Regions from separate parts of the Kutzneria kofuensis genome, predicted to be linked through region 2. Evidence: riboswitches for the same ligand, from Rfam matches in the RefSeq annotation. Region 2 holds a riboswitch; the other holds the start of a gene.

Region 1 (7,230 bases), 4.7 Mb from region 2:
CGGAGCTGCCGGCGGACACGCAGATGTTGTTGCTCGCCGCCGCTGTCGAGCCGCTCGGTGACGTGCCGCTGCTGTGGCGGGCGTTGGAGCGACTGAAGGTCGGGCCGGACGCCGCCGCGCCGGCCGAGTCCGCCGAGCTGATCCAACTCGGCGCCCGGGTTCGGTTCCGGCATCCGCTCGTGCGGTCGGCCAGCTGGCGGTCCGCCACACCGGCCCAGCTGCGCGAGGTGCATCAGGCCTTCGCCGACGTCACCGATCCGCGGCAGGATCCCGACCGGCGGGCCTGGCATCGGGCGCACGCCGCGGTCGGACTGGACGAGGAGGTTGCCGCCGAGCTGGAGCAGTCGGCCGATCGGGCCCGCGCTCGCGGCGGGCATGCCGCTGCCGCCGCGTTCCTCGAACGGGCCGCCGAGCTGACCGCCGACCCGAAGCCGCGCGCCGCCCGCGCCTTGGCCGCCGCGCAGGCCCGGTTCGCCGCCGGGGAACCGGGCAAGGTGCCGGAGTTGTTGGCAGCTGCGGAACTCGGGCCGTTGGAGCCGCTGCACCAGGCCGGCGTGGAGCGGCTGCGGGCCCAGGTCGCGTTCGCCGTCAACCGGGGGCGTGCCGCCGGACCGCCGCTGCTCGCCGCCGCGCAGCGGTTGGAAGGGCTCGATCTGGTCGCCGCTCGGGAGACGTATCTGACTGCGCTCGGTGCTGCTCTGCATGCTGGCGACGACCTGCGCCCGGCCGCCGAAGCCGGCCGGGCCTTGCCCGCCGGTGACGATCCGGCCGGGTTGCTGCTGACCGGGTTGTCGACGTGGGCGCTGGACGGCTACGAGCCGGCGTTGCCGCAGCTCACCCGCGCTTTGACCGAGGACCTTGGCCTGCTGTGGCTGACCGTGCCGGTGGCGCAGGAGGTGTGGGACGACGCCGTGTGGCATCGGCTCACCGCGTGGGCGGTCGGCGCCGCTCGTAGCGCCGGCGCGCTTTTCGTCCTGCCGACGACGCTGACCCTGCGCGCCGGCGCGCTGCTGGCCGACGCTCGGTTGGCCGACGCCTCCGCGTTGCTGGACGAGGCCCGGTCCATGCAGGAGGCCACCGGCCTCGCCGGCGATCCGTTCGCCGCCCTCACCCTGGTTTCCTTGCGGGGCGAGGAAAAGCCGGCGCTGGAGCTGATCGAATCCGTCAGCCGGGATGCCGGTGAGCGTGGCGAGGCTCGCGTGACGGCCATGGCCCACCACGCCCGTGCCCTGCTCAACAACGGCCTCGGCCGCTACTCGGCCGCAGCCTCCGCCGCCCAGCAGGCCACCGGGCACCTCGCCGTCACCCACTGGGCGCTCCGCGAGCTCGTCGAGGCCGCCGCCCACGCCGGCGAAACCGCCGTCGCCGCCGAGGCTCGCGACCGTCTCGCCGAACACACCCTTTCCGCCGGCACCGACTGGGCCCTGGGCACCCAGGCCCTCGCCGATGCGCTCGTTTCCCCGTCCGATGACAAGTACGAGGAGGCCATCTCCCGCCTTTCCACCGGCCGCCTCGGCTTTCTCGTCGCCCGCGCCCAACTCCTCTACGGCGAGTGGCTCCGTCGCTGCAACCGCCGCTCCGACGCCCGCACGTACCTCCGCCCCGCCCACGAGCTGTTTCAGGCCTGCGGCGCCGCGTCCTTCGCCGCCCGCGCCGCCCGTGAGCTCACCGCCACCGGCGAGACCGTCCGCAAACGCACCGGCCCCGTCAACGAGGAGGAGCTCACCCCGCAGGAGTCCCAGATCGCCCGTCTGGCCGTGGCCGGCAAGACGAATCCCGAGATCGCGGCGGTGTTGTTCCTCAGCCCGCGCACGGTCGAGTGGCACCTGCGCAAGGTCTTCACCAAGCTGGGCATCACGTCCCGCCGCGAGCTGGAAGGGGCGTTGGCTACCTAGCCTTCAACGCCGCCGCGAAGGACTTCCGCAGGCTCGCCGGCCCCACGATCGGCAGCGCGGCGGCGAGCAGGCGCTGCTTGAAGTTGTGCGGCTCCCGGGTCAGCTCGACGTCGACCCGCGTGCCGTCGCCGTCCGCGCTGAGCTGGAACACCCAGCCGCCGCCGGCCCCGAACAGCTTCGACTCGTGCGTGGACACGGTGACCCGCCCCTTGGCGGCGTCCCATTCGTACCGGGCCCGCTCCCAGGCGGCGGCGGTGCCTTCGGTGACCTCGGCCCAGGTGTCGCCGACCGCGTGCACCTGGAAGTGGTCGGTGTCGATCGACGGCCAGTTCTGCGCGCGGGCCGGGCCGAAGTCGGTGAGCACGGCCAGCGCCTCGGCCGGGCTGAGCGTGGAGACGAGGTGAAAACGGGTGACGGACATCGGATTTCCTTCCCTGGTCGGTGTGACGGGAAAATCGTCGCCCCGGACCCGGGTCGCTCGCCCCAGGGTGAGTCACCGGCCGACACCCTGGTGGCGTCAATTCGGACCGGGGTCGATGCCCGAACGTGCCGTTGCCGCTGGTGACGCCGTTCTCGGATAATGGGCCGAGTGGGTAACTGGGCTCTGGAAAACCGCGATGGCATCGCGGTTCTGACGTACACGCGGCCGCCGCGGAACTATCTCGACTTCGCCTCCATCGCCGAGCTCGGCGATCTGCTGGAGCGGGTCGGGAAGGATTCCGACGAGCTGAAGGCCGTGATGCTGACCGGCGGCGTGGACGGCTACTTCATCGCGCACGGCGACCTGGAGGACCTGCAGCGCCTCGGCCGCGGCGAGGGCGAGGACGGGCCGCCGGCCTGGCGGCGGGTCACCGACCTGGTGCGGGACATCCCGCAGCCGGTGGTCGCCGCCATCGACGGCCAGGCCTGGGGCGCCGGCAACGAGCTGGCCATCGCCTGCCAGCTGCGGGTCGCCTCGGAGCGGTCGCACCTGGGCAATCCCGAGGTGAACGTCGGCATCACCACCGGCGGTGGCGGCACGCCGCGCCTGCTCCGGCTGATCGGGCCGGGCCTGGCCGCCGAGGTCCTGCTGCGCGGCCGGGTGTTCCGCGCCGAGGAGGCGCTGCGGGTCGGCTGGGTCAACGCCGTGCTGCCGAACGAGGGCTTCGTCGACGCCGCCGTCGAGTGGTGCCGCAAGCTGGTGGAGCTGCCGACCGAGGCCGTCTACGCGACTAAGCGGGTCCTCGTGCGGTCGGCCGAGCTTTCCCTGGACGAGGGGCTCGCGCTGGAACTGGCGGAGTTCAAGCAGATCACCGGCAACAGCCCGGCCATGGACGCCCGCATCCGGCAGATCGCCGCGGAGTAGCGGAAATCACGTTCGGCCCGGCATGAACAGTCGTTCGTGCCGGGCCGACCTGTGTCCGGGGGACGAACGCGCAACCGAATCCGTCCGTCCGGCCATGTCCTCACTCGATCGACCGGCGATGCCCGGTCGCCTGCTAGCCTCGCAATAGATATACAGATATATGTATTGAGAGAGGGGAAGGTGACGGCAGGACAGATGACTCGACGGGGAGCGCTGGCGTTCGGTGCCGCGGCGGCCGGTCCGGGCGCGGCTGCGGGCCTCGGAGCGACGAACTCGACCGGCCGGGCCGCCGCCGCCCCGAAGAAGACCTTCGCGGCGCTGCCCGTCACCGCGCGGCCGCGTCCCCGTTCAAGGCCTGGGGCACCGCCGACTCCGTGCCCGGCGTGCTCCGTGCCCACGACGTCCTGGCCAAGCTCGACATCGACACCTTCGTCGGCGGCCACGTCCACCGCCTCGGCACGCCGAAGGACATCCGCGACTCCCGCGACTTCACCTACGACCTGTGGAACACCACCAACCGAGTCGTCGGCCGGACCAGGCTCGCCGACTACACGAGCCAGGTCGAGCCCGGCAACAGCTGGGCCGGCTTCCAGCTCTACTACGACGCCATCGCCGACCAGGTCGAGCCGGAGATCGTCCAGCGCTGGGCCGACAAGCTCGGCGGCGTCGACGTCTTCACCCGCGACAACGTCGTCACCATCGCCGTCTCACTGCTCCTCGACGCCCCCAAGGACATCAACTGCCCCGCACCGCGGCGGCCAGCGCCTCCGCGACGGTCGGGTGCTGGAACTCGAAGCCGTGGCGCATCAGGGCATCGGGTACGGCGCGTTGGCCGGTGAGGGCGCCGGCGTCGGCGAGTTCGCCGGCGAAGAGGCGGAGCAGCCAGGCGGGATAGACCCAGGGGGTGGGGCGGCGCAGGAGTTGGCCGAGTGAGCGGACCATCTCGGCGTTGGTGACGGGTTGCGGGCCGGAGAGGTTGAGGGGGCCGCTGATGTCCTGCTGTTCCAGGGCGAACCGGATGGCGGCGACCTCGTCGGCGAGGGAGATCCACGACAGGTACTGGCGACCGGTGCCCATCCGACCGCCGGCGCCCCAGGCGACCATGGGGCGCAGCTGGCCGAGCAGGCCGCCGGTGGGGGAGAGCACGATTCCGGTGCGCAGCAACACAACCCGTGCGTCGGAGGCCGGCTTGCACGCCTCCTCGCGGTCACGGTCCATCTCGGCCAGGAACCCGGCGCCGGCCGGCGCGGACTCGTCGATGACGCGGTCCCCGGTGTCGCCGTAGTACGCGACGGAGGAGCTGTTGAGCAGCGCGGGAACGCCGTGCGCGGCGACGGCGTCGGCCAGTACCCGGGTCGGAACCACGCGGCTGGAGAGCAGTGCGGCTTTGAACGACGGGGTCCACCGCTCGGCGGTGGTGTCGACCGCGCAGAGGTTGATCACGGCGTCGACCCCGTCCAGCGCCCCGTCGGCGATGACGCCCGCGTCGGGATCCCACGACCGCTCGTCGGCGGCCGCGGCCGGGCGGCGGACCAGCCGGATCACCTCGTGCCCGGCGGCCCGCAGGACCGGCGTCAGCGCGGTCCCGATCACGCCGGACGCGCCGGCCACGACAACGCGCATCGGTCCTCCCAAGGTCGGGTTAACGGCGTTAACTCTAGCGGTGGTCCACCACCCCGGCGCTACAGTGGGCAGCGCAGCTGGTTCGGGCGCCGTGGGCTACACGACGGCGACCGAGGCAAGAGGGAACCCGGTGCGAATCCGGGACTGCCCCGCAGCGGTGAGTGGGAACGACCGCCGTCAGACGGCACTGGGCCACCCGGCCTGGGAAGCGACGGCCAGTAGGAAACCCGGCGAGCGCCGGACCGCCCACGAGTCCGAAGACCTGCCCGCTGTGCATCCCACGACCGTGGGGTGCTGGCCGAGACCTCGCGGGTGGGTCGTCGCTCCAGTCCCGACCGGATGCCGGTCGAGGCCGGTCACGCGCGCGCCCGCGGGTCCACGTGGACTCGCGAAGGAGAGCCCCGTGACCCCGACAAGCACCGCCAGCCGTGCCACCGTGTACGGCTATCCTCGCCAGGGCGCCGACCGCCGGCTGAAGAAGTCGATCGAGTCGTACTGGGCGGGCCGTGTCGACGCCGATGCCCTGCTCGGCACGGCGCGTGAGCTGCGCCGGCAGAACCTGGCCGAGCTGCGCGACGCCGGCATCGACGAGATCCCGAGCAACTATTTCTCGTTCTACGACCATGTCCTGGACACGGCGTGGCTGCTCGGCGCGATCCCCGAGCGGCACCTCGCCGCCGTGCCGGACGCGACGACCCCGGCCGGCCGGCTGGACCGCTACTTCGCCATGGCGCGCGGCACCGCGGACGCGCCGCCGATGGAGATGACCAAGTGGTTCGACACCAACTACCACTACCTCGTGCCGGAGCTCGGGCCGGACACCCGGTTCACGCTGGACGCCGGCAAGCCGCTGGCGGAGTTCGCCGAGGCCCTCGACCAGGGCGTGCGAACCCGGCCGGTGCTCGTCGGCCCGGTCAGCTTCCTGCTGTTGGCCAAGGACCCGACCGGCGCCGACGGCTTCCGGCCGCTGGACCTGCTCGACCGGGTCGTCCCGCTGTACGTGGACCTGCTGCGGCAACTGCGCGCGGCCGGCGCGGAGTGGGTCCAGCTGGACGAGCCGGCGCTCGTCACCGACCAGCCGGCCGACGTGCTGGGCAAGGTCGCCGAGACCTACGCGGCCCTGGCGGCCGAGCCGGCGCGCCCGAAGATCCTCGTCGCCTCCTACTTCGACCGCCTCGGCGACGCGCTGCCGGTGCTGGCGTCCGCGCCGGTCGAGGGCCTGGCGCTGGACTTCACCGGCAACGCCGCGGCCAACCTCGACGGCCTGGCCAAGATCGGCGGCGTCCAGGACAAGCGGCTGGTCGCCGGCGTCGTCAACGGCCGCAACGTCTGGGCCGTTGACCTGGCCGACGCCCTCGGCACGCTGGGCACGCTGCTCGGGCTGGCCGGCTCGGTGGACGTGGCGGCGTCCTGCTCGCTGCTGCACGTGCCGCTCGACGTCACCCTCGACACCGACCTGGACCCGGAGATCGCCGGCTGGCTGTCGTTCGCGCGGCAGAAGCTGGACGAGATCGTCACGCTGCGCCGGGGCCTGACCGAGGGCCGCAACGCCATCAGCAACACCTTGCACGTCAACGCCAGCCGGCTGGCCTCCCGTGCGGCCTCGCCGATCGTCAAGGTGCCGGCCGTGCGGGAGCGTGTCGCCGCCGTCACCGACGCCGACCTGCACCGCACGAGCCCGTACGGGGAGCGGACGAAGGCCCAGCGGGACCGGCTGCGGCTGCCGGAGCTGCCGACCACCACCATCGGCTCGTTCCCGCAGACCGCCGAGCTGCGCAAGGCCCGCGCCGCGCTGCGGGCCGGCCGGCTCGACCAGGACGCCTACCGGGAGGCGATGCGCGCCGAGATCCGCTCGGTCGTCGCCGAGCAGGAGCGGATCGGCCTGGACGTGCTGGTGCACGGCGAGCCGGAGCGCAACGACATGGTCCAGTACTTCGGCGAGCAGCTCACCGGCTTCCTGGCCACGCAGCACGGCTGGGTCCAGTCGTACGGCACCCGCTACGTCCGGCCGCCGATCATCGTCGGCGACGTGGCGCGGCCGGCGCCGATGACCGTCGAGTGGGCCACCTACGCGCAGAGCCTGACCGAACGCCCGGTCAAGGGCATGCTGACCGGCCCGGTCACCATGCTGGCCTGGTCGTTCGTGCGGGACGACCAGCCGGCGGGCGACACCGCCCGCCAGGTCGCCCTCGCCCTGCGCGACGAGGTCGTCGACCTGGAGGCCGCCGGCATCAAGGTCATCCAGGTGGACGAGCCGGCGCTGCGGGAGACCCTGCCGCTGCGCACCGCCGACCGCGCCGCGTACCTGGACTGGGCCGTCGCCTCGTTCCGGCTGGCCACCTCGGGCGTGCGGGACGACACCCAGGT
Region 2 (7,230 bases):
GTGTCGGCGCGGGCCATCGGCGGGATCATGTGGTCCACCACGGTGGCGTGGGCGCGGCGCTTGGCCTGCGTGCCCTCGCCCGGGTCGTTCACGATGAACGGGTAGATCATCGGCAGGCCGCCGAGCACCGCGTCCGGCGCGCAGTCGCTGGCCAGGCCCAATCCCTTGCCCGGCAACCACTCCAGCGTGCCGTGCTTGCCGAGGTGCAGCACCGCGTGCGCGCCGAACTCCTCCTCCAGCCAGCGGTAGGCGGCCAGGTACTGGTGCGACGGCGGCAGGTTCGGGTCGTGGTAGATGGCGACCGGGTTCTCGCCGAAACCGCGCGGCGGCTGGATCAGCAGCATCACGTTGCCGAACCGCAGCGAGGCCACGTAGATCTCGTCGTCGGTGACGTAGAGCTGGCCCGGCGCTTCGCCCCAGTGCTCGACAACACCGTCACGGAAGGACGGCGGCAGCGCGTCGAACCAGGTCCGGTAGGTGGCGGACGGGATCTTGATGGCCGCGCCGGACATCTGCTCCTCGGTCAGCCAGTCCACGTCGTGCCCGCCGGCCGCGATCAGCCGGTGGATCAGCGTGTCGCCGTCCAGTGTGGACACGTCGAGGCCGCCGAGGTCGTAGCCCTGCTCGAGCATGCGGCGCAACAGGATCACCGCCGAGGCCGGGGTGTCCAGTCCGACCGCGTTGCCCACGCGGGCGTGCTTGGTCGGGTACGACGACAGCACGATGGCGACCTTCTTGTCCTGGTTCGGCACGTGCCGCAGCCGGGCCAGCCCCACCGCCGTGCCGGCCACGCGCGCCGACCGCTCCGGGTCGGCCACGTACACCGGGATGCCGTCCGGGCCGTTCTCCTTGAAGGAGAAGGGAACGCCGATCAGCCGGCCGTCGAACTCCGGGATCGCCACCTGCATCGCCGCGTCCATCGGTGACAGCGCCGCGTCCGACGCCTGCCACGTCGCCCGGGACGACGTGAGGCAGAGCCCCTGCAGCACCGGGATGTCCAGCGCCGCCAAGGCGCCCGCGTCCCAGGCATCCTCGTCGCCGCCCGCGCTGGCGTCCGCCGCCACCGCCCCGCCGGCCGCGAGCACCGTCGCCACCACGGCGTCGCAGTGGCTCAGAACCTCCAGCAGGCCCGCCGATTCGTCGCCGGCCAGGCCGCGCAGCGAGCCGCAGAACACCGGCAGCACGTTCGCCCCGGCCGCCTCCACCGCGTCCGCCAGCGTGTCCACGAACGCCGTGTTCCCCGCCAGCGCGTGCGCCCGGTAGAAGACGATGCCGACCGTCGGCCGGCCGTCCTCGTGCTGACGCTCGCCGTGCACGCCGTATACCGGCGTGCTCACCGGCGGCTCGAAGCCCTCGCCCGTCAGCAATACCGTGTCGGACAGGAAGTTCGCCAACTGGCCGAGATTGGCCGGGCCGCCCTCCACCAGGTAGGCAAGCGCTTGCGTGGCCACGCCCGCCGGCACCGTCGACGCCGCCATCAGCTCCGCGTCGGGAGTCGCCTCGCCGCCGAGGCACACGGTCGGCAGGCCCGCGGCCAGCACCGCGTCGAGGCCCTCCTCCCAGGCCCGGCGGCCGCCCAGCAGCCGCACCACCACCAGGTCGGCGTCCCGAAGCAGCCCCGGCAGGTCCTCGACCTCCAGCCGGGCCGGATTGCCCACGGTGTACTCGGCGCCGCTCGCCTTGGCGGCGAGCAGGTCGGTGTCTGCCGTCGAGAGCAGCAGGACGCGCGAAGTCATCAGCCGTACCCTCCTCGGGGTCCCGCGCCCCGGGTAGAGACATCACGGCCGGTGGTGGAGTGTCTGGCTTTCACAGTGGCGCGACCGCCCCGGACTTGCACCGGGTTCCTCGCAACACCGCCGTCTGGTCCGGCTCAGCCTAGCCACCGAACCCGCCCCACCCGGGCCGCACGAGACCCACCCCACGCGGCCCATCCCTTACCCGCACGTGAGTGGCTCATTTGCGCTTTTACCCCGACCTGAGTGGCTCAGGTGCGCCTATATGCGAAATGAGCCACTCACGTACCCCAAAAAATCAGGGCTTGCGCGCGACGCCGCCGTAGGATAGGTGGACCTTGCCCTCGTTCTGGTCGTTCCACTCCGACCGCCACTGCCGGACGGGAACCACACCGGGGTCGATCAGCTCCAGGCCGGTGAAGAACTTGGCCACCTCTCCGTACGGGCGAGGGTGCAGCTGGGCGCTGATCTGCCGGTAGATCCCCTCCACCTGGCTCACCGCCCCCAGCTGGTCGTCCGGCACGAAGTCGACGGTCGCGTGCGATATCGCCATGTAACTGCCGGGCGCCAGGGCATTGCGGTAGGCCTCGACGAGGCCGTGCGGATCATCGGCGTCCGGCAGATAGTGCAGCACGGCGATGGCGATCAGCCCGACCGGCCGGGAGAAGTCGATCATTTCGCGGACCTGCGGCAGGTTCAGCACGGAGTCGGGGTGGCGCAGATCGGCCCGCACCGGTGCGACCAGCGGGTTGTGGCCGAGGATGGTCCGGCTGTGCGCCACCGCGATGGGCTCGTTGTCGACGTACACCACGCGGGCGCCGGGATTGATCCGGTGCGCGATCTCGTGCACGTTGCCCACGGTCGGGATGCCGGAGCCGAGGTCGAGGAACTGGTCGACACCGGCCGCCACCAGGCACGTCACCGCGCGTCTCAGAAAGGACCGGCTGGCCCGCATGCCGTTGGCCACCTCGGGCATGGCCTGCACGGCCTTCTTGGCGGCGGCCCGGTCGACCGCGAAGTTGTGCGCGCCGCCGAGGAAGTAGTCGAGGATCCGGGCCGGGTTGGGGCGGTCCAGGTCGACGTCGGCAGGTATCCACCGAGGACGGTGCATCCGCGCGACCCCTTCCGCAAAATTTCACCCGATCGTGTTAATGGTGGGGGCGCGGCTTGCCCGGTGTCCACCTCGGTCGGGTCACGAACACGCAGGGATTTTGTCGCGTCACGGCGCGTTTGGCCAGGTGTGCCGCACCGTCAACAAGGTCACGCTCAGTGACCGTGGCGCGGATCGCTGTCGGCGAACATCCGTTCGGGAACACTTCCCGACTCCAGTTGGTTGAGCCAGTACGACTCAACCTTGTGGAAGGTGGAAGACGTGAGCGAAACACTGGCACTCCCGGTGCTCCCGCTGGACGACGTGGTCGTGCTGCCCGGCATGGTGGTGCCGGTCAAGCTCGCCGACGCGGAGATCCGCGCCGCCGTCGAGGCCGCGCAGGCCGGCGACACCGGGTCGAAGGTGCTGCTGGTGCCCCGCCTGGAGGGCAAGTACGCGAAGGTGGGCACGCTGGGGGTGATCACCCAGATCGGCCGGCTGCCCGGCGGCGAGCGCGCGGCGGTCGTCCGCGGCACCGACCGCGTGAAGATCGGCACCGGCACGACCGGCCCCGGCGCGGCGCTGTGGGTGGAGGCCGAGATCCAGGACGAGCCGCCGGTCGACGAGGCCACCCGCGAGCTGGCCAAGGAGTACCGCACCCTGGTCACCTCGATCCTGCAGCAGCGGGGCGCGTGGCAGGTGGTCGACTCGGTGCAGGGCGTCGACGACCCGTCGGCGCTGGCCGACCTGGCCGGCTACGCCTCCTACATCACCGACGAGCAGAAGATCTGGCTGCTGGAGACCGTCGACGTCCGTGAGCGGCTGGAGAAGCTGCTGGCCTGGGGCCGTGAGCACATGGCCGAGCTGGACGTGGCCGAGACGATCCGCAAGGACGTCAAGGAGGGCATGGAGAAGCAGCAGCGCGAGTTCCTGCTGCGCCAGCAGCTGGCGGCGATCCGCAAGGAGCTCGCCGAGCTGGACGGCAAGCCGGCGTCCGAGGAGCAGGACTACCGGGCCCGCGTGGAGGCCGCCGACCTGCCGGAGAAGGTGCGCGAGGCGGCGCTGACCGAGGTGGACAAGCTGGAGCGGACCTCCGAGCAGTCGCCCGAGGTCAGCTGGATCCGCACGTGGCTGGACACGGTGCTGGACATGCCGTGGAACGAGCGGACCGAGGACGCGTACGACATCACGGGCGCGCGGGCGGTGCTGGACGCCGACCACGCCGGCCTGGACGACGTGAAGGACCGGATCATCGAGCACCTGGCGGTGCGGCGGCGCCGGGCCGACAAGGGCCTGGGCGTCGTCGGCGGCCGGCGCAGCGGCGCCGTGCTCGCCCTGGTCGGCCCGCCCGGCGTGGGCAAGACCTCGCTGGGTGAGTCGGTCGCGCGGGCCATGGGCCGCAAGTTCGTCCGCGTCGCGCTCGGCGGCGTCCGGGACGAGGCGGAGATCCGGGGCCACCGGCGCACCTACGTCGGCGCGCTGCCCGGTCGCATCGTGCGGGCGATCAAGGAAGCCGGCTCGATGAACCCGGTCGTGCTGCTGGACGAGGTCGACAAGGTCGGCTCCGACTACCGCGGCGACCCGACCGCGGCCCTGCTGGAGGTGTTGGACCCGGCGCAGAACCACACGTTCCGGGACCACTACCTGGAGGTCGAGCTGGACCTGTCGGACGTGCTGTTCCTGGCCACGGCCAACGTGCTGGAGGCCATCCCCGGCCCGCTGCTGGACCGGATGGAGCTGGTCCGGCTGGACGGCTACACCGAGGAGGAGAAGGTCACCATCGCCCGCGACCACCTGCTGGCCCGCCAGCTGGAGCGGGCCGGGCTGACCGCCGACGACGTGACCGTCACCGACGACGCGCTGCGCCGGCTGGCCGCGGAGTACACCCGGGAGGCCGGGGTCCGCGACCTGGAGCGGTCGCTCGCCCGCGTGCTGCGCAAGGCGGCCGTGGACGAGGCGAAGCTGCCGCTGGCCGTGACCGACGCCAACCTGCCCGACTTCCTCGGACGGCCGCGGCACACGCCGGAGTCGGCCGAGCGCACGGCGGTGCCGGGCGTGGCGACCGGTCTCGCGGTCACCGGCGTCGGTGGTGACGTGCTGTTCGTCGAGGCCTCGCTGGCCGACCCGGAGACGGGTTCGACCGGGGTGGCGCTGACCGGGCAGCTGGGCGACGTGATGAAGGAGTCGGCGCACATCGCGCTGAGCTACCTCCGTTCGCACGGCGCCGAGCTGGAACTGCCGGTCGGCGATCTGAAGGACCGCGGCGTGCACGTCCACGTGCCCGCCGGCGCGGTGCCGAAGGACGGCCCGAGCGCCGGGGTCACCATGACCACCGCGCTGGCGTCGCTGCTGTCGGGCCGGCCCGTCCGCTCGGACGTGGCCATGACCGGCGAGGTGTCGCTGACCGGGCGGGTGCTGCCCATCGGCGGCGTCAAGCAGAAGCTGCTGGCCGCACACCGGGCGGGCATCACCACGGTGTTGCTGCCCAAGCGGAACGAGCCCGACCTGGACGACGTCCCGGCCTCGGTTCGTGAGCAGCTGGAGGTGCACCTGGTCGGCGACGTCCGCGAGGTGCTGGACATCGCGCTGCAGCCGGTCACCGCGCCGGTGCTGAGCGCCTGACGCAGTGAGGAGAAGCGTGGCTCGCGGTCAGCGGGCCACGCTTTTTTCTATGCCCGCCAGCACGCATTCCAGCCCGAAGGCGAACTGCTGGTCGTGGCTGAGGTCCTCGGCCTCGAAGATGCGGCGCGCCACCTGCGGGTAGTTCCCGCTGTCGATGATGACCTCCCGCACGTACGGCGACACCGCCGAGCGCCACTCGTCCTGGCTCATTCCGGTGCTGCGCACGTCTTCCCGCTCCGACAGCTCGGCCAGCACCGCCCCGTGCACGTAGTTCGCCACGGCCCCGAGCAGCGCCGAGGCCAGCGTGATGTCGGAGGTCGCCCCGCCGGCCGCCGCGAGGGCAAAATCGGCCTGCCGCAAGGCGTTCGGGCCCAGCGTCGGCCGGCTGCGCAGCTCGGTGGCCAGCCACGGGTGCCGCAGCATCGTGACCCGCATGCCGTTGGCGACCACCGTCAGGTCGGCCCGCCAGTCGCCGGACGGGGCCGCCGGCCACTCGTCCTCGCCCTGCACGGCGTCGACCATCAGCTCCAGCAGCTCGTCCTTGTTGGTGACGTAGCGGTAGAGCGAGGTGGTGCCGGTGCCGGCCTCGGTGGCCACCCGGCGCATGGTCAGCGCCTGCGTGCCCTCGGCGTCGGCCAGCCGGATCGCGGCGGCGACGATCTGCTCGACGCTCAGCGACTGGCGCCGGCGCTGCTCCGCCAGCCGGGTCCAGACCAGCGTGAACCTTTGGGGCATGGCGCCCACCCTACTAAGCGGGTACAGTGTTCCCAAGTCGGGAACAACGTTCCCACTTTGGAGGGGGACCCCATGGATGTAGTGATCGTCGGCGGCGGCACGGTCGGCCTGTGCACCGCGGTTTTCCTGGCCAGGCAGGGCGTTTCGGTGCGGGTGCTGGAACGCCGGGCGACGGTGTCGGACCACCCGCGGGCGTTCGGCCTGAACCCGCGGTCGGCCGAGATCGTGCGCTGGGCCGGCATCGAGTTCGAGACCGACGACCAACAGCGCGGCGTGGCCAGCGGGCCCAGCCTGGCCGAGTTGACCGCGACGACCGGGCCGATCGCGTTTCCCGAGATCGGGCCGGCCTCGCTGGGCTCCTGCCCGCAGCACCGCATCGACCGCGCGGCTCTGGACTTGGCCCGCGACCTCGGGGTCCGGATCGACTTCGGCGCCGAAGTGGTCGCTGCGACCGACGACGGCGTGGTGACGACGGTGTCCGGCGAGACCGTCGAGGCGGACTACGTGATCGCCGCCGACGGCGCGCGGAGCCGGGTCCGGGAGCTGCTCGGCATCGGCACCACCGGCCCCGGCGTGCTCGGCGGCCACATGCTCAACGTGCTGTTCCGGGCCCCCGGCCTGCCGGTGCCCGAGTACTCGATGTCCGTGCTGCGCAACGAGGAGTCGACCGGGATCCTGATGAAGGTCGACCACGGCGACCGGTGGATCTTCCACGTGCCCGGCGGCGACCCCGGCATGCCGGTCTCGGAGTTCCAGCGGCTGCTCCGCGCCGCCACCGGGGTTGGCGACGTCGAGGTGGACGTGATCAGCATGCTGCCGTGGGCGTCCACCGCCCGGGTGGCGACGAAGTTCCGTCAGGGCAACGTGTTCCTCATCGGCGACGCCGCCCACGTGGTGCCGCCGACCGGCGGCTTCGGCCTGAACACCGGCGTCGCCGACGGGCACAACCTGGCCTGGAAACTGGCTGCCGGCGGGGACGCGCTGCTCGACACGTACGAGCTGGAACGCAAGCCCGTGGCCCAGTTCACCATGGAGCAGAGCCTGATCCGC

Evidence for each region. Region 2 has a riboswitch for cobalamin ahead of cobN (cobaltochelatase subunit CobN). Riboswitches for the same ligand answer to the same signal wherever they lie in the genome.
Region 1: another riboswitch for cobalamin. It lies ahead of metE (5-methyltetrahydropteroyltriglutamate--homocysteine S-methyltransferase); the one in region 2 lies ahead of cobN (cobaltochelatase subunit CobN).

What each region holds. Positions count from the first base shown of each region.
Region 1 is NZ_JACHIR010000001.1:1,071,382-1,078,611, reverse strand. It holds gene BJ998_RS04935 (AAA family ATPase) at 1-1,895, shown strand, start outside; gene BJ998_RS04930 (SRPBCC family protein) at 1,888-2,316, opposite strand; gene BJ998_RS04925 (enoyl-CoA hydratase/isomerase family protein) at 2,485-3,240, shown strand; gene BJ998_RS04920 (hypothetical protein) at 3,615-4,079, shown strand; gene BJ998_RS04915 (TIGR01777 family oxidoreductase) at 3,976-4,863, opposite strand; cobalamin riboswitch at 4,925-5,147, shown strand; gene metE (5-methyltetrahydropteroyltriglutamate--homocysteine S-methyltransferase) at 5,267-7,230, shown strand, end outside.
Region 2 is NZ_JACHIR010000001.1:5,752,550-5,759,779, reverse strand. It holds gene cobN (cobaltochelatase subunit CobN) at 1-1,736, opposite strand, end outside; cobalamin riboswitch at 1,773-1,899, opposite strand; gene BJ998_RS26720 (SAM-dependent methyltransferase) at 2,032-2,844, opposite strand; gene lon (endopeptidase La) at 3,106-5,445, shown strand; gene BJ998_RS26710 (TetR/AcrR family transcriptional regulator) at 5,473-6,180, opposite strand; gene BJ998_RS26705 (FAD-dependent oxidoreductase) at 6,253-7,230, shown strand, end outside.